4 regions of the Streptomyces sp. STAM6 genome follow, and region 2 is predicted to be linked to each of the others. Evidence: riboswitches for the same ligand, from Rfam matches in the RefSeq annotation. Region 2 holds a riboswitch; each other region holds the start of a gene.
The links. Region 2 has a riboswitch for cobalamin ahead of metE (5-methyltetrahydropteroyltriglutamate--homocysteine S-methyltransferase). Riboswitches for the same ligand answer to the same signal wherever they lie in the genome.

Region 1: another riboswitch for cobalamin. It lies ahead of ACY34K_RS00345 (cobalamin biosynthesis protein); the one in region 2 lies ahead of metE (5-methyltetrahydropteroyltriglutamate--homocysteine S-methyltransferase).
Region 3: another riboswitch for cobalamin. It lies ahead of cobN (cobaltochelatase subunit CobN); the one in region 2 lies ahead of metE (5-methyltetrahydropteroyltriglutamate--homocysteine S-methyltransferase).
Region 4: another riboswitch for cobalamin. It lies ahead of ACY34K_RS16640 (ABC transporter substrate-binding protein); the one in region 2 lies ahead of metE (5-methyltetrahydropteroyltriglutamate--homocysteine S-methyltransferase).

The regions. Positions count from the first base shown of each region.
Region 1 covers NZ_JBUEFZ010000001.1:62,806-68,440, forward strand. Annotated here, with positions in the region: gene ACY34K_RS00315 (anion permease) at 1-391, shown strand, start outside; gene ACY34K_RS00320 (hypothetical protein) at 406-627, shown strand; gene ACY34K_RS00325 (helix-turn-helix domain-containing protein) at 902-1,759, shown strand; gene ACY34K_RS00330 (hypothetical protein) at 1,970-2,281, opposite strand; gene ACY34K_RS00335 (hypothetical protein) at 2,326-2,628, opposite strand; gene ACY34K_RS00340 (DUF397 domain-containing protein) at 2,659-2,901, opposite strand; cobalamin riboswitch at 3,150-3,297, shown strand; gene ACY34K_RS00345 (cobalamin biosynthesis protein) at 3,409-4,365, shown strand; gene ACY34K_RS00350 (cobyric acid synthase) at 4,362-5,635, shown strand, end outside.
Region 2 covers NZ_JBUEFZ010000017.1:85,197-90,831, reverse strand. Annotated here, with positions in the region: gene ACY34K_RS20705 (AfsR/SARP family transcriptional regulator) at 1-144, opposite strand, end outside; gene sbnA (2,3-diaminopropionate biosynthesis protein SbnA) at 1,012-1,971, shown strand; gene ACY34K_RS20695 (hypothetical protein) at 2,081-2,506, shown strand; gene ACY34K_RS20690 (magnesium and cobalt transport protein CorA) at 2,512-3,594, opposite strand; cobalamin riboswitch at 3,755-3,980, shown strand; gene metE (5-methyltetrahydropteroyltriglutamate--homocysteine S-methyltransferase) at 4,137-5,635, shown strand, end outside.
Region 3 covers NZ_JBUEFZ010000019.1:47,458-53,092, forward strand. Annotated here, with positions in the region: gene ACY34K_RS21565 (precorrin-2 C(20)-methyltransferase) at 1-659, opposite strand, end outside; gene ACY34K_RS21570 (precorrin-8X methylmutase) at 656-1,306, opposite strand; gene ACY34K_RS21575 (cobalamin biosynthesis protein CobG) at 1,303-2,784, opposite strand; cobalamin riboswitch at 2,828-2,958, shown strand; gene cobN (cobaltochelatase subunit CobN) at 2,997-5,635, shown strand, end outside.
Region 4 covers NZ_JBUEFZ010000012.1:29,127-34,761, forward strand. Annotated here, with positions in the region: gene ACY34K_RS16625 (ABC transporter permease) at 1-663, opposite strand, end outside; gene ACY34K_RS16630 (ABC transporter permease) at 669-1,616, opposite strand; gene ACY34K_RS16635 (ABC transporter substrate-binding protein) at 1,619-3,181, opposite strand; cobalamin riboswitch at 3,334-3,531, shown strand; gene ACY34K_RS16640 (ABC transporter substrate-binding protein) at 3,589-4,602, shown strand; partial or broken gene ACY34K_RS16645 (FecCD family ABC transporter permease) at 4,599-5,611, shown strand; gene ACY34K_RS16650 (ABC transporter ATP-binding protein) at 5,608-5,635, shown strand, end outside.

The sequences.
Region 1 (5,635 bases), on a different contig from region 2:
CCTCGGCCGCAAGGGCGGCGTGGTGCGCTGGTCGACCGCGACCCGCATGTTCGTCGCCTGGGGCCTGACCCTGCCGGCCGCGGGCCTGGTCGCCGCCGGCGCCGAATTCCTCACCCAGCAGGGCCCCTGGGGCGTCGCCGCCGTCGCCGTGCTCCTGGTCGCGGGCTCCGCCGCCATCTGGGTCGCGTCGCGCCGCAAGCCGGTCGACCACACCAACGTGACCGACGACGAGATCGCCGAGCCGGCCGGTGTCGTGACCGCCGCCATCGCGGCCGTCACCCCGCCGCCCACCGCCGCCGCCACCGCCGAGGCGCCGGACCTGAAGACCACCATCCCGGCACCGGCCCCGGCCACCGCCGCGACCGACCCGGCCCCGACCGCCGCGGTGTAAGGAAAGAATCCAGCATGAAGATCGACTGGGCAGCTCTCGGCTCCGTCTTCGGCGTGAGCCTCGTCGTCACCGTCGCCCTGGTGGGCCTGTTCACCCTCGGCATCGTCGGCCTCTCCAAGCAGGAGGCGGCCACCGCCCAGGGCGGCTCGGCCACCCTGGCGCGCACCGGCGCCTACGCCTGCTTCGCTCTCTGCGCGGCCGCCGTGGCGTTCGGGATCTACTTGATCGTCGTCTGACGCCGCGCGCCCCGGCGCGCCCCGTTTCACCCGCGCCCCCGGAACGCTCCAGTCGTTCCGGGGGCGCCCTTGTGTCCCCGGCCCGGCCCGCACCGCACCGCGCTGATCACCTTGCTATGGTCTGCGTCACACAGGGACCACTCTCGAAAAGACATGTGTCATACTGGCGTACTTCAGAATAGATAGCGTCCGCACTACCTATGCCTGTTCCGCGCCTGGCGAATCGACAGCACCCCTGGCCGCCGACGAACAGCGAGGAAGAAGGAACGCCACCATGACCAGGGACGTCGACCCGAGCCTGAACCGCCGCAAGCTCCGCATCGAGCTGCGCAAGGCCCGCGAGGCGGCCTCCCTCACCCAGCGCGACGCCGCCCAGGGCCTGGAATGGTCCCTTTCCAAACTGATCAGGATCGAAGCCGGCACGGTCAGCGTCTCCGTCACGGACCTGCGGGCCCTGCTCCAGCAGTACGGCGTCACGGAGCCCGCACTGGTCGCCGACCTGGAGCAGGCCGCGCGCGGCTCCAAGGGCCAGTCCTGGTGGGCGGAGTACAGCGACTTCCTCAACCCGCAGTTCGCGCAGTACCTCGGGTACGAGAGCGCGGCCACCACCCTGCGCTCCTTCCAGCCCGTCACCTTCCCCGCGCTCCTCCAGACCGAGGACTACGCGACGGCGCTGCTCACCGACCGGGCCGAAGGCAGCGAGCTGCGCCGCGCGGTCGAACTGCGCACCACCCGCCAGGAGCGGATCTTCGACGCGGTGGACGGCCCCGAGACGTACTTCGTCGTCGACGAGTCCGCCTTCCACCGGCACATCGGCGGCCCCGCCGTCCTGCGCCGCCAGCTGCAGCACGTCAAGGAACTGGCGGCACACCCGCGGGTGACCCTGCAGATGCTGCCGTTCACCGCCGGCGCCCGCTTCGGCACGTCGACCCCGTTCACGCTCCTCACCTTCAAGGACGACGACGATCTGCTCTATCTGGAGAGCCCGGCCGGCAGTCTCGCCAACCGCGACGACCTCGCCCTCATCGCGCGCTACCAGGAGACCTTCGCCGACCTGAACAACATCGCGTACGACGGCGATCGCTTGACGGCACTGATCGACGAGCTCATCGCAGGGCTGAGCACCGGCTGATCCCGGGGCGGACGGCTCCGGGCGGGACCAGGGAGGGCCGAAGGTGGTCTTCGAGTGGCGTGAATGGTGGGGAAGGCTCCGTACGGCCAGGTCGGTCGAGGTGAGAGACGCCGCGGACGGTTCCGGCTGGGCAGCCGGGGACGGTTCCGCCGGGGCAGCCGCGGACGGTCCCGCCGGGCCACCCGCGCCCTCCGGCCCGGCCGGACCGGATCAGCCCGCGGACGAGGGCGTCGACGACGCCCTGCTGAAGGCGTACGGCCTGCGGGACCCGGAGTGGACGGACGCGCTCGTCCGGCTGGAGACGGCACGCCGGGACGGGGAGATACGGCTGCGGAAGGTGCCCCTGCTGATGGGGGCCGCCTGCGGCAGCCTGCTCTTCCTCTCCCTGGCCCTGGCCGTCCACACCGCGTCGACGCTGCGCGTCGCGTTCGCCGGCTCGCCGGTGTGGACGGCCGCCGTCGGCATCGCCGGGGCGTCACTGATCAGCGTGGTCGCCGCGCACGTCGGCCGGTCCCTCGGCACGGGCGCCGCGCAGGTCCCCGCTCCGGCGGCGGCTGACGACGGGGCTAGGAGTGCCGCTTCCCGGCCACCGGGAGAACCCGGTCCAGGGCCCGGGAGCGGACCGTGACCGGGGTGAAGCCCCACCAGAATCCGGCGGCCACCGCCAGCAGGGCGCTGACCGCCAGCCAGACCACCAGACGTGTCTCGGGCTCGGGCACGAGCAGGGCGAAGAGGGCACCCACGCCCACGGCGACGGTGCCCGACACCATGCCGTACAGCCCGAGCGCACCGGCCGCCGTCCACCGTGATCCGCCGGCCCCGGCCGCTCCGGGCCCCTCCGTGACGGACCTCCTGGGCGCGTCGCCCATCTGCCCACCTCCCGTACGCGGGGCGGAACATCACGCACCGCCGTCGGGCGGTGACACGATCCCCGTCAGGAAACCACGCCAGGTCGCGGCGGGGAAGACCAGTACGGGCCCCCACGGGCGCACGGAATCGCGCACGGCGACCCGGTGTTCCCCGCGCGCCACCTCGACGCATGTGCTCCCGGTCTCGTCGGAATAGCTGCTCTTGCGCCACATCGGCGACTTGCGCGCCAGGGACTCCGGCGCCCTCCCCGCGGACGGCTCGCCGTCGACCACACCGACCTCCTCCTGCTCGAGTGTCAGCGCCCCGACGTCGACTCATCTCGACACACCCCAGCGCACCACATCAGGGTCGTGTATCCCCGCACGAAACACCCGATGTCGCCCGTCGGCGCTCTGTTGTTCGGTTTTCGTAGGACAGTGTTCCCACCTTAGGAAGGCGGAAGCGCGCGCCGTAGGCGCAAACCGGCCCCGGTGTGGGCCTCGGCACACCGTCCCGTCGCAGGTCAAGGGCGAGTTGACGGGCATTCGCGGGGCGTGGTGGACTGCCGGGGCCATTTACGGCGGCAGAAGAGGAAGCCGGTGAGAATCCGGCGCGGTCCCGCCACTGTCACCGGACGTGCGGAGCACGCATGTCCGGGAGCCAGGAACTCTCGCCGCCGGTCACGTCGAGCCAGGGCGCGGACCCTGAGTGAGGACATCGCACCATGCCCGGCTGCGCCCATGCCGCTGCTTCCTGCGCGTTCGCCCATGCCCTTCCCTGCCCACCGGTGGGGCGAACCGATGCGCGGTGACTCCGTCTTCGCCTGCGGCGCGGCCACCGGGCTCGCCGTCGACCTGCTTCTCGGTGATCCCCGCCGCGGACACCCGGTGGCCGCTTTCGGCCGGGCTGCGGGTGGTGTGGAGAGCGTGTTGTGGCGCGACCACCGCGGCTGGGGTGCGCTGCATGCCCTGGTGTGCGCCGGTGGCGCGGCGGGGGCGGCCGCACTGGCCGCGCGCGCGGTGCGCGGCCGGGCCGGGGGCGCCGCATCCGTCGCGCTGACCGCCGCGTCCGTCTGGGCCGTCGTGGGCGGTACGACGCTGGGGCGGGAGGCCCGCGCGATCGGCGGGGCCCTGGCAGCCGGCGACGCGGAGGTGGCGCGTGAGCGGCTGCCGCATCTGTGCGGGCGCGATCCGCAGGCGCTGGACGAGGCCGGGATCGCGCGTGCGGTCGTGGAGTCGGTCGCCGAGAACACCTCGGACGCAGTGGTCGGTGCGCTGGTGTGGGGTGCGCTCGCCGGAGTACCGGGCCTGGTCGGCTTCCGGGCGGTCAACACCCTGGACGCGATGGTGGGCCACAAGTCGCCGCGCTACCGCCGGTTCGGCTGGGCGTCGGCCCGGCTGGACGATGTGGCGGGCTGGCCGGGTGCCCGCCTGACGGCCGCGCTCGCGGCGGTCGCGGGCGGTGACCCGCGCGGGGCGGTACGCGCCTGGCGCGCGGACGCCGCCGGGCACCCGAGCCCCAACGCGGGCCCGGTGGAGGCGTCGTTCGCGGGCGCGCTGGGGGTACGACTCGGGGGGACCCTGTCGTACGGCGGCCGGGTCGAGCACCGGCCCGTGCTCAACGGGGTCGGCCGGGACGTGGAGGTCGGGGACATCGAACGGGCGGTGCGGCTATCGCGCCGGGTGAGTGCCCTCGCGCTGGCCGTGTGCGTGGGCGGGCGGCTGGCCTTCGGGGCCATGAAGCGGAGGCGTACATGAGTGGGGGGCTGCTCGTCGCGGGCACCACGTCCGACGCGGGCAAGAGCGTCGTCACGGCGGGCATCTGCCGGTGGCTGGTCCGCAGGGGCGTGAAGGTCGCCCCGTTCAAGGGGCAGAACATGTCCCTCAATTCGTTCGTCACGCGCGAGGGCGCGGAGATCGGGCGCGCCCAGGCCATGCAGGCACAGGCGGCCCGCGTCGAGCCGACGGCGCTGATGAACCCGGTCCTGCTGAAGCCGGGCAGCGACCGCTCCAGCCAGGTCGTGCTGATGGGCAAGCCGGTGGGTGAGCTGAGCGCCCGGGGGTTCTTCGGGGGGCCGAGTGGGTCGTCCCCAGGGAAGATGCTGCACGGTGGCCGGCAGCGTGAGCTGTTCGAGCCGGTGATGGCCTGCCTGGAGGAGCTGCGGCGCTCGTACGACGCGGTGATCTGCGAGGGCGCGGGCAGCCCGGCGGAGATCAATCTGCGCCGCACCGACATCGTGAACATGGGCATAGCGCGTGCCGCGCGCTTCCCCGTCGTCGTGGTCGGCGACATCGACCGGGGCGGGGTCTTCGCGCAGTTCTTCGGTACGACGGCGCTGCTGGCACCCGAGGACCAGGAACTGGTCGCGGGCTACCTTGTCAACAAGTTCCGCGGCGACGTGACCCTGCTGGAGCCGGGTCTGGACATGCTGCACGGGCTCACCGGGCGCCGCACGTTCGGCGTCCTGCCGTACGCGCACGGTCTCGGGATCGACGAGGAGGACGGACTGCGGGTGTCCCTGCGGGGAACCGTGCGCGAGTCCGTGGTCGCGGCGCCCGTGGGCGAGGACGTGCTGCGCGTCGCCGTCTGCGCCGTACCGCTGATGTCGAATTTCACCGACGTGGACGCGCTGGCCGCGGAGCCGGGTGTGGTCGTGCGGTTCGTCGACCGGCCCGAGGAGCTCGTCGACGCGGATCTGGTGGTCGTGCCGGGCACCCGCGGCACGGTCGGGGCGCTGGAGTGGCTGCGCGAGCGGGGCCTGGCCGGCGCGCTCGCGCGGCGCGCGGCCGAGGGCCGCCCGGTCCTCGGCATCTGCGGCGGTTTCCAGGCGCTGGGCGAACACATCGAGGACGAGGTGGAGTCCCGGGCCGGTGAGGTCGCGGGGCTCGGACTGCTGCCGGTGCGGGTGCGGTTCGCCCGCGAGAAGACCCTGGCGCGCCCGGTCGGCGAGGCACTCGGCGAGCGGGTCGAGGGGTACGAGATCCACCACGGCGTCGCCGAGGTGCTGGGCGGCGAGCCGTTCCTGGA
Region 2 (5,635 bases):
CGCCTCGCCGAGCCGGTAGTCGGGCAGGACCCGCTCACCGGCCAGTAATAATGCGGCCAACATGGTCCGTTGTTTCGTGCCGTTGAGCGGAATCTCATTGTTCTCCAGCCACAGTCCCACAGGGCCGAGAATCCGAAACTCCATCACCGGTAGTGCTCCTTTTGCGTCGGTAAGGTGGGGGGTGCAGCCCGGGCAGGCCGGAGTGGTCGAACCGGAAAGCCCGTCCGGTGGCGCCAGTTCGATGGCACGCCACAATCTCCGGAATGAGAAGGGAGCCGGAGAGCGGGGTGTCGGAAAGGTGTCGCGGAGTGGACGTCAGATGATGCGGAACCCTGTCGGCGGGCGGTCGGCGGCGCGCGCTCTAGATATCCAGGGCCGGCGGACAGGTCCGAATGTGCGTCAGAAGCATTGTCTAGTCCCCGTTCCCCCGTGAACTATTGCTTGTGGGCGGTCCGTTGGTCGATTTTTGGCCGCCGAAGTGACTGTAGTCACGCCCGGGAACATGAGTCAAGGCGCAGTTGATAATGGTGGGCGGCCGTTTGCCGACCGATCGGCCACTGTTCATGTGGCCAAATTCAGTGGGTCGGGAGAGCTTTTCGGCGGGTGGAATCCATGGTGATCGCCCCCTTGGTCGCGGAGTTGCGGCTATGTCGGAATCATGACGATCCCCGGGCGGGCGGAATGCGGTTACCGCTGTTCATGAAACCTGCAACAGATCATTGGCAGGGCACCTGCCAGAAAGAGTTGGCAGGTGTTGTTGTCGGGCGGCACCTCCCCGTGCGAAGTGCGGTCCGGTGTACTGGTAGTGGTCGTTCGGTGCACGCCGCCGCCGGATGTATGAATTCTGTAAACATGGTCCGCCCGATGCCCGGCCGGCGCGCCCGAAGGCACGTCGATAGCTGCGGTATAGGTCAAATATCGCGGCGATGACCAGCATTGATATGCGAACCGCGGAGGGCTTCCCCGGAAGAGATTGGGCTGGATCAGGTGACGGCAATCATCTCGAATCCCATGGACTTCAATGTGGAGGACCTCTACGTCGACCTGCGGCCCAGCCTGGGCCGAACGCTCTTCCTCAAGTGCGAGGGGTTCAACTTCGCGGGCTCGGTCAAGCTCAAGGCCGCCGCCGAGATGGTGCGGGCCAAGGAGCGCGCCGGGCTGCTCGCGCCGGGCGCCACACTGATCGAGTCGTCGTCGGGGAACATGGGTGTCGCCCTGAGCATCGTCGCCGCGAGCCGCGGCTACCGCTTCCTCTGCGTGACCGATGTGCGCTGCACACGCACCGCGCGCCGGCTGATGGAGACCCTCGGCAGCGAGGTCCACGTCATCACCGAGCCCGACCCCGAAAGCGGCTTCCTGGGCGCCCGGCTCGCCCACGTACGAGAACTCTGCGCGGCGAACGAGAACTACCTGTGGCTCAACCAGTACGCCAACGACGGCAACTGGACGGGCCACTACCGCACCACCGGCCCCGAGATCGCCAAGGCGTTCCCCGTGCTGGACGTCCTCTTCATCGGCGCGGGCACGACCGGCACGCTGATGGGCTGCGCCACCTACTTCCGCGAGAACCAGCCCTCGGTCACCGTCGTGGCCGTCGACGCCGAAGGCTCCGTCACCTTCGGCACACCCTCCGCCCGCCGCCTGATCCCCGGCCTCGGCACCGGCGTCCGCCCGGCCATCCTCGACCCGTCGTACGTCGACGACGTCGTCCACGTCTCCGAGACCGACACGATCCGCATGTGCCACCGCCTGGTGAGCCACGGGTTCCTCTTCGGCGGCTCCACGGGCACGGTCGTCAGCGGCGCCCTGGCCTGGCTGTCGGCCCACGACGTCCCCGACGACACCACGGCGGTCGCGATCGCCCCCGACCTCGGCGCCAACTACCTGGAGACGATCTACGACGACGACTGGCTCACCCGGTCCTACGGCCCCCACCTCCGCACCCCACCCCGCCGGACGCCCCCCGCCTGAACCAGGCCCGCCGCCGGGAGACCCCCATTCGGCCCAGCCGCCCGCGCCGTACCTCGGAGCCGGACATAGGGTCGTCGGGACGGTCATCGGACCGCGAGGAGGCTTCGCCATGGACTTCCGCATCGCCGGGACGGCCCTGGCCCTGGCCGTGGTCACGGCAGTACCACTGGCCGGGGCCGCCGAAGCGCAGACCGATCTGGACTGCCGGGATTTCGCCTTCCAGGAAGACGCGCAGGCCGAGTTCGACCGGGACCGCAGCGACCCGCACCGGCTCGACGAGGACCCGGGGCCGGATGACGGGATCGCCTGCGAGGCGCTGCCCCGGCGAGGGGCGGTCACGGCCGTGCCGACAGCCGGGGAGAGCCGTGCAGGGGTGACCGCCCGGCCCACCCGGGGTGTCGCCGGGGGTGTCGGCGGGACGTCGCGGCCGACCGGCATCGAGACGGCCGTCGGCGCTGCCCTCGCGGGCACCGCCCTCTTCTTCGCCGGCTACACGGCCGTGAAGCGCCGCCGGCGCGCCCGGCGCCCGGACTGAGGGGCTCAGAGCCAGCCGTTGCGGCGGAAGCTGCGGTGGATCAGGTAGCAGGCCGCCGCCATGACGGCGAGCACCGCCGGGTACCCGTACGTCCAGCGGAGTTCGGGCATGTGCTCGAAGTTCATGCCGTACACGCCGCACACCATCGTGGGCACCGCCACGATCGCCGCCCAGGCCGTGATCTTGCGCATGTCCTCGTTCTGGGCCAGCGTCACCTGCGCGAGGTGCGCCTGCAGGATGGAGTCGAGCAGGGCGTCGTACGACGAGATCTGCTCGTTCACGCGCTCCAGATGGCCCGCCACGTCCCGGAAGTACGGTTCGAGCCCGGCCTCGATCGGCGGCGGCGGGGAGCTGATGATCTCCTGCAGGGGGCGGTGCAGCGGACCCACCGCCCGCTTCACCTCCATGAGTTCCCGCTTGAGCTGGTAGATGCGGCCCGCGTCGGTGCGGGCGGCGTGCTCGCTGAACACCGCCGTCTCGACCGCGTCCATGTCGCTCTGCAGGGCGTCCGTCACCGTCAGGTAGTCGTCGACCGCACGGTCCGCCACCGCGTGCAGCACCGCCGCGGGCCCCTTCGCCAGTTGCTCCGGCACGGCCTCCAGCGCCTCCCGCAGCGGCCCCAGCGACCCGTGCCTCCCGTGCTGGATCGTGATCACGAAGTCGTGGCCGGTGAAGACCATCACCTCACCCGTGTCCACCACCTCGCTCGTCGCGGTGAGTTCCGCGTGCTCGACGTAACGGCACGTCTTGAACACGGCGAACAGCGTCCCGTCGTACCGCTGGAACTTCGGCCGCTGATGGGCCTGCACCGCGTCGTCCACGGCCAGCGGATGCAGCCCGAACAACTCGGCCACCTCCGCTATCTCCTCGGCCGACGGCTCGTGCAGACCGATCCACACGAAACCCCGGCCCGACTTGCGCACCCGCGCCACCGCCTCGGACGCCGTCCACGCCTCCGGCTGCCGCACACCGTCCTCGTAGATCACGCAATTGACCACCGCGGTGCCCAGCGGCGACCGCGCCGGGTGGCTCAGGTCGACCCTTCTGCGGTAGGCCCGGCGCACCAGACGCCGGAGGCTGCGGATCATCGACACGTGCTGGCTCCTTCGAACGACCGGCGGTCAGTGTGCCACCCGCCGCCCTGACGGTGCCGCCCCAGGCACCGCGTCACGGCACCGCGTCACGGCACCGGACCGCATCACGGCGCCCGCCCCGCCCCGTGCCCCGCCCCGCGCCGGCCGACCGCCGTAGACTGTCCGGCGCAGCTGGTTCGCCCTGCCCGCCAGGCAGGCGCGTCGCAAGAGGGAACCCGGTGGGAATCCGGGACTGCCCCGCAGCGGTGAGCGGGAACGACCGCCGTCATACGCACTGGATCCGTCAAGGTCCGGGAAGCGACGGCCAGTAGGGGTCCGCCGGTCATCCACCGGCAGACGTGCCCGCGAGTCCGAAGACCTGCCACTGCCCGCGTACGACCGGCTCGTGCGCGGAGATCCCGGTGACCTCGAGGGCGGGTCGGCGTACACACAGGGCGGGCACGGACTCCGTGCGTCCGCCCCGTTCGGCCGTTTCCTTCGCCTCCTCACCCCTCACCGGGGTCGTTCGTCGTGAACAGCTCGCGAAGGAGAGTTCCGTGACAGCGAAGTCCGCAGCCGCGGCAGCAAGGGCCACCGTGTACGGCTACCCCCGTCAGGGCCCGGACCGGGAACTGAAGAAGGCCGTCGAGGGCTACTGGAAGGGCCGTGTCGACGCCGCCCGCCTCCACCGGACCGCGGCCGAGTTGCGGGCCGCCACCTGGCGGCAGCTGGCCGCCGCCGGCCTCGACGAAGTGCCCACCGGTGACTTCTCGTACTACGACCACGTCCTCGACACCACCGTGATGGTCGGCGCCGTCCCCGCCCGCCACCGCGCCGCCTTCGAAGCCGACCCCCTCGACGGCTACTTCGCCATGGCGCGCGGCACCCAGGACGCCGCGCCCCTGGAGATGACCAAGTGGTTCGACACCAACTACCACTACCTGGTCCCCGAACTCGGCCCCGGCACCGTCTTCTCCGCCGACTCCACCCGGCAGGTCGCGGAGCTGACCGAAGCCCTCGCCCTCGGCCACACCGCCCGTCCCGTCCTCCTCGGACCCGTCACCTACCTCCTGCTCGCCAAGCCCGCCCCCGACGTCCCCACCGGTTTCGAACCGCTCACCCTCCTCGACCGGTTGCTGCCCGTGTACGCCGAGATCCTCGCCGACCTGCGTGCCGCGGGCGCCCCCTGGGTCCAGCTCGACGAGCCGGCCCTCGTCCAGGACCGCACCGGCGCCGAACTCGCCGCCACCGCACACGCCTACCGCGCCCTCGGCACCCTCGGCGACCGGCCCAGGCTGCTCGTCGCCTCCTACTTCGACCGCCTCGGCGAAGCCCTCCCCGTCCTCGCCGAGGCACCCGTCGACGGGCTCGCGCTCGACTTCACCGGGCCCGCCGCCGCCAACCTCGACGACCTCGCCGCAACCGGCGGCCTGCCCGGCAAGCGCCTCGTCGCCGGCGTCGTCGACGGCCGCAACATCTGGATCAACGACCTCTCCGCGTCGCTCGCCACCCTCGGCACCCTCCTCGGACTCGCCGACCGGGTGGACGTCGCCGCCTCCTGCTCCCTGCTGCACGTGCCCCTGGACGCCACAGCCGAACGGGACATCGACCCGCAGATCGCCCGCTGGCTCTCCTTCGCCCGCCAGAAGACCACCGAGATCGCCACCCTGGCCCGCGGCCTCGCCCACGGCACCGACACCATCGCCGCCGAACTCGCCGCCAACCGCGCCGGCCTCGCCTCCCGCGCCGGCTCCGCCCTCACCCACGACCCGGCCGTCCGCGCCCGCGCCGCCGCCGTCACCACCGCCGACACCCGCCGTGCCCAGCCCTACCCCCGGCGCGCCGCCGCCCAGCGCGCCCATCTGAACCTGCCCCCACTGCCGACCACCACCATCGGCTCCTTCCCGCAGACCACCGAACTGCGGACCGCCCGTGCCGCCCTGCGGGAGGGCCGTCTCGACACCCCCGCCTACGAGCAGCGCATCGAGACCGAGATCCGCGACGTCATCGCCTTCCAGGAGAAGGCCGGCATCGACGTCCTCGTCCACGGCGAACC
Region 3 (5,635 bases), on a different contig from region 2:
GCCGCCAGCTCCCCGGTCCGCTCACCTGCCATGAACGCCCGCTCCACGTACCGCGCGTCCTCCAGCCGGCCGGCCCGCTCCAGGGCGCGGCGCACGGTCGGGAAGGTGCGGCCGAGCTTCATCACGACCGCGGAGTCCGTGCCCGCGAGGCGCGCCGTCAGCTCGTCCTCCGGCAGCGTGCCGGGGATGATCGTGAGGACTTCCTCGGCCTCGCACAGCGGTTCGCCGAGCCGGGCGGCCGCCGCGCTCACCGAGGTGACACCGGGGATCACCGTGGTGTCGTAGCGGTGCGCCAGGCGCTTGTGCATGTGCTGGTAGGAGCCGTAGAAGAGCGGGTCGCCCTCGGCGAGGACGGCGACGGTCCGGCCCGCGTCGAGATGGGCCGCGAGCCGCGCGGACGCCTCCTCGTAGAAGTCGTTCAGGGCGCCGCGGTAACCGCCGGGGTGGTCCGTGGTCTCCACCGTGAGCGGGTACATCAGCCGCTCCTCGATGTGGTCCTCGCGGATGTGCTCCGCCGCGATCGACCGTGCTATCGAGCGGCCGTGCCGCGCCGAGTGGTACGCGATCACGTCGGCGGCCGCGATGGCCTTCACCGCCGCCACCGTCATCAGGTTCGGGTCGCCGGGGCCGAGCCCGACCCCGTACAGCTTTCCGCTCATGCCTGGATCTCCGCCTCGTGGGCGATCGCGTTGATCGCGGCCGCCGCCATCGCGCTGCCGCCGCGCCGGCCGCGCACCACCAGGTGGTCGACGCCCGAGACGTGCTCCGCGAGGGCGTCCTTGGACTCGGCCGCGCCGATGAAGCCCACCGGTACGCCGATCACGGCGGCCGGGAGGGGCGCGCCCGCATCGATCATCTCGAGCAGGCGGAACAGGGCGGTGGGGGCGTTGCCGATGGCGACGACCGATCCTTCGAGCCGGTCGCGCCACAGCTCCAGCGCGGCGGCGCTGCGCGTGGTGCCGAGCTCGGCGGCGAGCGCCGGCACGGAGGGGTCGGAGAGCGTGCAGATCACGTCGTTGTCGGCGGGCAGGCGCTTGCGTGTGACCCCGCTCGCCACCATCTGCGCGTCGCAGAGGATCGGCGCACCGGCGCGCAGCGCCTCGCGGGCGCGGGCGACCACCTTCGGTGTGTGGGCGAGGTCGCGGACGAGGTCGACCATGCCGCAGGCGTGGATCATCCGCACGGCGACCTGGCTGACGTCGGCGGGCAGGCCCGCGAGATCCGCCTCGGCGCGGATCGTGGCAAAGGACTGGCGGTAGATCTCCGCGCCGTCCTTCTCGTAGTCGAACACTCTGCTCTCGCTCATCTCGTAGTACGGGCCCTCGTGATCGCGTCGGCCAGGCTCGCGCCGCCGGCGGCCTGGCCTGTCGGTACGTCGTGTTCCGCCGTGCCCCGTACGGTCACCCGGTACGTGCCGTCGCCGGTCGCGACGGCGTCCACCCACGTGCCGCGCGGGTGGCCGCAGCGGCGCTCGCAGCCCGACCAGTGGACCGGCAGGGGGCGCGGGCCGCCCTCGCGGGGGCCGTTCGGGCCGCGGGCGTCGCCGGGTGTGGCGTCGGCCCGCACGTCGGACAGGGACTTGGCGCAGCCCGGCCGGCCGGTGCAGGCGCTGACGCCGAGCCAGGGTGAGTCGGCGCGGGTGAGGAATCCGGCCGCGTCCAGGGCAGCGAGCCGTTCCGCGGCCGCGGCGCGGTCGGCGAGGCCCGACAGGACGAATCCGCGCCAGGGGGTGGCCCGTACCTCCCCGGCCGGCACCAGGGCGCGGAACTGCGCGCTGGTCACCCGCCCGAGGGGTGCGAGTACGGACAGGGCGCCGTCCCCGACCAGCCCGAGCCCGGGAGGCGACCCCACGGGTACGGGAACCGGGCCCGCGCCACGTGTGTCCGTGCCCCGTACGTCGACGCTCCGGGCATCCGCGCCCCGTGCGTCCGTGCCGCGGGTACCCGCGCCGCGTGCGTAAGCGCCCGGGAACTGCCGCGCGGCGGTCGCCCCGCTCGCCGACCCGGCGTCCTCGGGCCCGCTCGTCGCCGGCGCGTCCGCCGCCTCCGAGGCGATCCCCGCGGCCGCCAGGGCCGATTCCACGTCCACGTCCTGGCCGTCCGGCAGCTCGCCCGCCCGCCAGGCGCCCGTGCCCGCCTCCCGCACGGCCGCCAGGAAGGCGCGGGCCGCGGCCAGAGCGGCGCGCGGCGCGTCCGCGGCGGGCACCCGGCGGAAGGGGTGCGCTCCCACCCGTACCAGGGCGGAAGCGGCATCCGGGGCTGCGAGCAAGGTCACATCTCCGCCGAGCGCCGCCACGTCGCCGCGCCCGTCGTCGAGGGCGAAGAGGAAACGCCCGGACAGGGCCGTCGCCCAGGGGGCGGCGCAGATCAGGGAGTCCAGTTCGCGGGCCCACAACTGGACGTCGGCGTAGCCGAGTCCGTCCAGCCCGGCCAAGGGGGAGGCCACCACATTGCGTACGCGTTCATGGGTGTCGGAGGGCAGCAGCCCGGCGTCCCGCAACAGCCGGGCCAGGGCGAGCCCGCAGTCCTCACCGAGGCCCCTGAGCTCGATGTTGCCGCGTGAGGTGAGAGTGAGACGCCCGTCACCCAGCCGGTCGGCGGCGTCCGCCAGCACCAGCACCTGATGGGACGTCAAAAGACCTGCGGGCAGGCGGAGTCGGGCCAGGCCGCCGTCGTCAGCCCGGTGCAGTCGCAGCGCACCCGGGCAGGCGTCACCGCGGTCCCGTATGTGAGCTTCACCCCGGTCCGGGGTTTTTGGTGAGCTGGGCGGCATGGCGGCGAGCATACCCACGTCCTTCCAGGTGCCCGCCCTGCGGCGAGGGCGCAGGATCTACTATGCAGACGGCACAGGGTCCCAGGGCCCTAGGGAGGAAGCCCGGTGGAAATCCGGCGCGGTCCCGCCACTGTGAGTCCGGCCCCGGCCGGGCGAGTCAGGAACTCCCGCCGTCCTTACGACCACCCGGGGCGCGGACACCCCGAGGAAGGCCTGCGCACGCCATGACGCCCGCGACCACGCCCGAGGCGACGCCCACCCCGGCGCCCGCGACGACGATCCTGCTGCTGTCGCACTCCGACACCGACCTGCTGAGCGCCCGCGCGGCCGGCGGCCCGGTGGAGTACCGGTTCGCGAACCCCGCCCGGCTGCCGCTGGACGACGTGCCCCGGCTCCTCGACGGCGCCGACCTGGTCGTCGTGCGCCTCCTCGGCGGCGTCCGCGCATGGGAGGAGGGCCTCCAGGCCGTCCGGGACGCCGGGAAGCCCGTGGTCGTCCTCACCGGCGAACAGGCCCCCGACGCCCAGCTGATGGAGACCTCCACCGTCCCCATCGGCATCGCGGCCGAGGCGCACGCCTACCTCGCCCACGGCGGTCCGGACAATCTGGAACAGCTCGCCCGTTTCCTCTCCGACACGGTTCTGCTCACCGGCCACGGCTTCGAGCCGCCGGCCGCCGCCCCCACCTGGGGCCCGCTGGAGCGGACCGCGCGGAACACCACCGGCCCCACCGTGGCCGTGCTCTACTACCGCGCCCACCACATGAGCGGCAACACCGCCTTCGTCGCCACCCTGTGCGAGGCGATCGAGGACGCCGGCGGGCAGGCCCTGCCGCTGTACGTGGCCTCCCTCCGCGCCCCCGAGCAGGAGCTCGTCGAGAACCTGCGGACGGCCGACGCCATCGTCACCACCGTCCTCGCCGCCGGCGGCACGAAGCCCGCCGAGGCGCAGGCCGGCGGAGACGACGAGTCGTGGGACGCGGGCGCCCTCGCCGCCCTCGACGTGCCGATCCTCCAGGCCCTCTGCCTGACCGGCCCGCGCTCCGCCTGGGAGGAGAACGACGAAGGGCTCTCCCCGCTGGACGCCGCGAGCCAGGTCGCCGTCCCCGAGTTCGACGGCCGGCTCATCACCGTCCCGTTCTCCTTCAAGGAGATCGACGAGGACGGCCTGCCCGCCTATGTCGCGGACACCGAACGCGCCGCCCGGGTCGCCGGCATCGCGGTCCGTCACGCCCGCCTGCGCCACATCCCGAACGCCGACAAGCGCCTGGCGCTGGTCCTCTCCGCGTACCCGACCAAGCACTCCCGCATCGGCAACGCCGTCGGCCTCGACACCCCCGCGTCCGCGGTCGCGCTGCTGCGCCGGCTGCGCGAGGAGGGCTACGACTTCGGTGACGAGGACGTGCCGGGCCTGGCGACCGGCGACGGCGACGAGCTGATCTACGCGCTGATCGAGGCCGGCGGCCACGACCAGGCCTGGCTCACCGAGGAACAGCTGGCCAGGAACCCGGTCCGCATCCCGGCCGCCGACTACCGGCGCTGGTACGCGAAGCTGCCGCGGGAGCTGCGCGACCAGGTCGAGGAGCACTGGGGCCCGGCGCCGGGCGAGATGTTCCTGGACCGCTCCCGCAATCCGGAGGGCGACATCGTGCTCGCCGCCCTGCGCCGCGGGAACCTGCTGATCCTCATCCAGCCGCCGCGCGGCTTCGGCGAGAACCCGATCGCGATCTACCACGACCCGGATCTGCCGCCGTCGCACCACTACCTGGCCGCCTACCGCTGGATCGCCGCCGCCCGCGAGGACGGTGGCTTCGGCGCCGACGCCATGGTCCACCTCGGCAAGCACGGCAACCTGGAGTGGCTGCCCGGCAAGAACGCGGGCCTGTCCGCCGCCTGCGGCCCCGACGCCGCGCTCGGCGACATCCCGCTGGTCTACCCCTTCCTGGTCAACGACCCGGGCGAGGGCACCCAGGCCAAGCGCCGCGTCCACGCCACCCTCGTCGACCACCTGGTGCCGCCGATGGCCCGTGCCGAGTCGTACGGCGACATCACGCGCCTGGAGCAGCTGCTCGACGAGTACGCGCAGATCTCCTCCATGGACCCGTCCAAGCTGCCCGCCATCCGCGCCCAGATCTGGACGCTGATCCAGGCCGCCAAGCTCGACCACGACCTGGGCCTGGAGGACCGTCCGGACGACGACGGGTTCGACGACTTCCTGCTGCACGTCGACGGCTGGCTCTGCGAGGTCAAGGACGCCCAGATCCGCGACGGTCTGCACGTCCTCGGCGGCGCCCCCACCGGTCCCGAGCGGGTCAACCTGGTCCTCTCCATCCTGCGTGCCCGGCAGATCTGGGGCGGTACGCAGTCCCTGCCCGGCCTCCGCGAGGCCCTGGGCCTGGACGAGTCCGCCGCCACCCGCACGACCGCCGACGAGGCGGAGGCGAAGGCCCGGGCCCTGGTCGAGGCGATGGAGGCCGCCGGCTGGAACCCGGACGCCGTCACCGCGGTCGCCGAGGGACACGACCCGGCCGTCGCCACGATCCTCGACTTCGCCGCCCGCCAGGTCGTCCCGCGCCTCGCCGCCACCACGGACGAGCTGCACCACGCCGTCCACGCCCTGAACGGCGGCTTCGTGCCGGCCGGGCCGTCCGGCTCGCCGCTGCGCGGCCTGGTCAACGTGCTGCCGACGGGCCGCAATTTCTACTCCGTCGACCCCAAGGCCGTCCCCTCGCGCCTCGCGTGGGAGACCGGCCAGGCGCTGGCCGACTCGCTCCTGGAGCGGTACCGCGCCGACAACGGCGAGTGGCCCACCTCCGTCGGCCTGTCCCTGTGGGGCACGAGCGCGATGCGCACCGCCGGCGACGA
Region 4 (5,635 bases), on a different contig from region 2:
GCTCACCGCCCAGTCCGGCGCGGTCGGGCTGAGGCCCAGTCCGAGGAAGTTGGCCGAGCCGACGAGGAAGACGGCGAGCGTGACGCGGGTGCCGATGTCGGCGGCGACCGGGGAGAGCACCGAGCGGGCCACGTGGTCGAGTTGGACGCGCGGCCGGGACTCGCCCTGTACCCGCAGGGCTTCCGTGACGGGGCTGCTGGCGGCGTCGAGGGCCGCGGCCCGCACGAGTCTGGCGACCGGGGGGACGTTGACGGCCGCCACCGACAGGGTGATGGCGACCGGCGAACCGCGCCAGCCCACCGCCACGACGCTGATCACCAGGAGGGTGGGCAGCGGAAGCAGCACGTCGAGGGGGCGGATGAGCAGTTCGTCGGCCCAGCGGCGACGGGCGGTGGCCGCCAGGAGTCCGACGAGTCCGCCGATCAGGTAGGCGACGGCGACGGCGCCGATCGCCATGCCGAGCGCGCTGCGCCCCCCGTGCAGCAGCAGGGCGAGTACGTCACGCCCCAGCCCGTCGGTGCCGAGCGGGAGGCCGGCTCCGCCGGGGGCGTACGGCGCGTATGCCCCGGGAGCCGCCGGGTCGGCGACGACCGGGCCGATGAGGGCGATGCCCAGCGGTACGGCCAGCAGCAGTCCGCCGACGGGCACCGCGGGCCTGGTCACGGCCTTCACCGGAGGACCTCCGTTCGGGGTACGAGGCGGTGGCACACCAGGTCCGCCGCCAGGCTGAACAGCAGCGCGGCCGCGGCCACCACCAGGGCGAGGCCCTGCACGGTGGGAACGTCGCGCGCCTCAACGGCCCGGACGAGCGCGGTCGCCACGCCGGGTATCGCGAAGACGGCCTCGACGATGAGGACGCCGCCGACCAGGTTGTCGCCCACCCGGGCCAGTTCCTGGACTCCCGGAACGGCCGCGTTGGGCAGGACGTGGCGCAGCAGGAGGGTGCGGCGGGGCACGCCGAGACGCCGGGCCTGGGTGACGTAACCGGCTTTGAGGACGGTGACCATGCCGGCCCGGATCTGCCGGGACAGCAGGCAGATCATGCGGGCGGCCACCACGACGACCGGCAGCACGAGCAGCGCGGGCCGGCCGAGCAGGTCGGCGGCGTCCACGCCGACCCAGGTGGCGGGCAGCCAGCCGAGCTTCAGCGAGAGGCCCGCCACGAGCAGCAGCGCCAGCAGGAAGTCGGGTACGGCGCTGAGCGCGAGGGTCACCGACGTGACCGCCCGGTCCAGTCGCCCGCCCTCACGCAGCCCGGACACGATGCCGAGCAGCACCGCGAGTGGCACGACGACCGCGAGGGTCACCGCCGCCAGCACCAGGGTGGTGCCGGCCGACTCGGCCAGGACATCCAGGACCGGGCCGCCGCTGACCAGGGAGGTGCCCAGGTCGCCGGTGAGTACTCCGTGTGCCCAGTCGGTGAAGCGTTCCGGGGCCGGCCGGTCGAGCTGGAGCTGCTCGCGCAGCGCCGCGACCTGTTCCGGTGTGGCGTCCTCATTGTTGCGGACGTCTGCCGCGTCACCGGGAAGCAGTGACGTCAACGCGAACACCAGCACCGTGAGCAGGGCCAGTTGTACGGCTCCGACGGCGAGCCGCTGCAAGGCGTACCCGCGCATGCTCAGGCCAGCCACACCTTGTCGAACCGGGCGGAGTCCATGCTGTTGGGCGGGGCCTCCTCGACGCCGCGCACCCGGGCCGAGACGGCGTTCAGCCAGTCCGGGTGGCCCCAGATCAGCAGCCCGCCCTCGTCGTGGACGGTGCGCTGGAGCTGCCCGTACAGGCGGGTGCGTTCGGCTTCGTCGGTCGTGGACTGGGCCTTGGTGAAGGTGCTGTCGAAGTCCTTGCGACGCCAGCCGGACGCGTTGAAGGCGGACTTCGTCAGCAGGCGGTCGTTGATGTAGGTGGGGACGGTCATGGCGCCCGAGCGGTGGCTGCCCATCACGCCCTTGGTGAGCTGGTCCTTGAAGTAGGTCTCGGAAGAACCGGTCGTGATCTTGATGCGGAGTCCGGCGTCGGCGGCCTGCTCGGCGAAGAGGGTCGCCGCCTCGACGAAGCCGTTGGCGACGGAGGAGGTGTAGATGGACAGTGGCTTGTTGAGCACGCCCGCCTTCTTCAGCAGCGCGCGGGCCTCGGCGACGTCACGTGTCCGCTGCGGTATGTCCTGCGGGTAGTACTGGTAGCCCTTGCCGAACATGTCGTTGCCGACCACGCCCTGGCCCGCCAGCACGACCTCGACGAGCTTCTCGCGGTCGGCGAGCAGCTTGAGGGCGAGCGTCACGTCGGGATCGGTGAAGGGCTCCTGGTCGCACTTCATGACGATCGCGTGGGCGGTGCTGCCCTTGGCGGCGACGATCCGGACCGACTTGTCGGCCTGCGCGGTCCGGGCGAAGGTCGGCGTCATCTCGTGGCCGTACTCCGCTTCCCCCGCGCGCAGCGCGTTGCCGCGCGCGTCCGCGTCGGCCGACAGGATCCTCAGCTCGTCGACGTACGGCCCACCGCCCCAGTGGTCGTCGAAGCGCTCGGCGACGAAGGACTTGCCGGCCCGGAAGGACTTCAGCCGGAACGCCCCGGTGCCGACCGGCTCGGCGGGGTCCGAGTAGCGGGAGCTGACGATGGACGTGCCCAGCGTGCCGAGGAGGGCGGGGAGTTCGGCGCTCGGTCGGTTCAGCCGGAGCTCGACGGTGTTCTTGCCGGTGCCGCGGCTCTGCTTCAGATCGATGACGGAGAGCAGACCCCGTGCGAAGTGGGTGGTCGCCTTGGTGTCGAGGATGCGGGCGAAGCTGAAGAGCACGTCGTCGGGGGTGAGCTTCTTGCCGTCGTGGAACGTGGCGTCCCGCAGGGTGAACCGCCACACCGTGGCGTCGGCGTTGGACTCCCATTTCCGCGCGAGTCGCGGCACCGGCGCCATGTTGGCGTCCAGCTCCACGAGCCGGTCGAACAGTGCCTTGGTGCGCGCCATGTCGATGGCCAGCGCTTCGGCGTGCGGGTCGATCGTCTCCTGTTCGCCGCCGCCGGTGAACAGTGCCCGGAACCGCCCGCCGCGCCTGGGCTTCGCCCTGTCGTCGGCCGAAGCGCCGTCCGGGCCGGCGCTTGCCCCGCAGCCGGAGAGAACCAGGGCTCCGGCAGTGCCTGCCGCGCCGGCAAGGGCGAGGAATTCTCGGCGGTTACGGAATGTCGACATGCTGCTCCCCGGGGATGACGTGAAGTGGGCCCCGCGCCGGGGCCGCAGGACGGGGCGGGGCGGCGAGGGGCCCCGACAGCATCACTTAAATGAAAATGATTGTCAATGCAGATTGAGGCGGCCACCGGGCGTCCTCGGTCGACCACCGCCTGTGGTAGTTTGCGCGGGCCAGTCGAACTCCGTGCGTGTGTACGTGAGTCAGGGAATCCGGTGCGAATCCGGAACTGACGCGCAGCGGTGAGGGTGACGGGCGTGGCAACCGAAGCCACTGGGCCGGATCGTCCGGCCCGGGAAGGCGCCTCGTCCGGGTGATCCCGAGTCCGAAGACCTGCTGGCGCATCCGTACGTACGGGCCCCGCGCATGGGCCCTCGACGCCGAGGACGACACTGTGCCCCGCACCCTTCCCATGCCCTCCTTCGCCGTGCTCCTGTGCTGCGGCACCCTCCTCCTGGCCGGATGCGGGACGTCCGCCGGCACCTCGTCCAAGCCGGGCGAAGCGACGAGGGCGCTCGACAACTGCGGCCGGAAGGTGGAGATCAGGGGACAGGGCCCGCGGCGGGCCGTGTCCCTGAACCAGGGCACCACCGAGATCCTGCTGTCCCTGGGGCTCGCCGACCGGATGGCCGGCACCGCCACCTGGACCGACCCGGTGATGAAGGGCCTGGAGAAGGCCAACGCGGATGTGCCCCGGCTGGCCGAGAACAACCCGGCCTTCGAGAAGGTCCTCGATTCCGAGCCCGACTTCGTCGCCGCCTCGTTCGCCTCCACGCTCGGCAAGGGCGGTGTGGCCACGCGCGAGCAGTTCGAGAAGATGGGCGTCCCCACCTACCTCTCCCCGGCCGACTGTGTGGGCAAGGACAACAGCGGCAAGGGCGACGGCGTGCGGACGAAGCCGCTGACGATGGACACCGTCTACGGAGAGGTGCGTGACCTGGCGCGCGTCTTCGACGTCGAGGATCGCGGCGAGGTACTGACGGCGCGCCTCAAGGCCCGCGTGACGAAGGCGACCACGGGTCTGAAGGCCTCGGACGTCACCCTGCTGTACTGGTTCGCCAACGCGGAATCCCCGTACATGGCGGGCTGCTGCGGGGCTCCCGGGATCATCACCGAGGAGATCGGCGCGAAGAACGTCTTCGACGACACCACCGAGGAATGGCCGCAGATCAACTGGGAGACCGTCGCCGAGCGCAACCCCGACGTCCTGGTCATCGGTGACCTCACCCGCAAGTCGCAGACCGCCGAGAGCGCCGCGAAGAAGATCGCCTTCCTGGAGTCGAACCCGGTCACCGCGCACATGGAGGCCGTCAAGCACAAGCGGTACGTCCTCCTCAGCGGCCAGGCCATGAACCCGACCATCCGGACGGTGGAGGGCATCGAGCAGGTCGCCGCCGCGCTCCGCGAGTTCGGCCTGGCGAAGTGACCGCGGCCCTGCTGCGCACGACGGCGGGGCTGACCGCGCTCGCCGCCTCCGTCGCGCTGGCCATCACGATCGGCCCGGCGGACCTAGGGGTCGGCGATGTCTGGTCCGTCGTCGTCGCCCACCTCGGCGGAGCCGAATCCGGCCTCACCCCGATCCGCGACGGAATCGTGTGGAACCTGCGCCTGCCACGCACCCTGCTGGCCGCGGTGTGCGGCGCCGGCCTCGCGTGTGCGGCGCGGTCATGCAGTCGCTGCTGCGCAACCCGCTCGCCGACCCGTTCGTGCTCGGCGTCTCCTCCGGGGCCTCGACCGGTGCCGTCCTGGTCGCCGTCCTCGGCTTCGGCGGCGGATCTCTGTCCGTCCCGGGGGGTGCCTTCGTGGGCGCGGTGTGCTCGTTCGCCGCGATGCTCCTGCTGAGCCACACGCTGGGCGGCACCACCGACCGGGTGGTGCTGTCCGGCGTGGCGGCGATGCAGCTGTTCTCCGCGCTCACCTCCTTCGTCGTGGTCACGTCCGCCGATGCCGAGACGACGCGAGGTGTGCTGTTCTGGCTTCTCGGCTCGCTCAGCGGTGCCGGCTGGACCGACGTGTGGCTGTGTCTCGCCGCGCTGACCGTCGCACTGGCCGTCTGCCTCGGCCACGCCAGGTCCCTGGACGCGTTCGCCTTCGGGCAGGACGCGGCGGCAACCATGGGCGTGAACGTCGCCCGGACGCGGTTGGTGCTGCTGTGTGTCACCGCGCTGCTCACGGCCGCTCTCGTCAGCTCGGCGGGTGCCATCGGCTTCGTCGGCCTGGTGCTGCCGCACGCCGCCCGGGCTCTCACCGGTCCTGGGCACGGGCGACTGCTGCCCGCCGCCGCGCTGGGCGGTGCGGTGTTCCTCGTGTGGATCGACACGCTCGCCCGCACCGTCATCGACCCCCAGGAAGTCCCCGTCGGTGTCATGACCTCCCTCGTGGGCGTCCCCGCCTTCGTGCTCATCCTGCACCGGACCGGAAAGGCAGGCCGATGACCCTCAGCGCCGACCGCGTCCGCC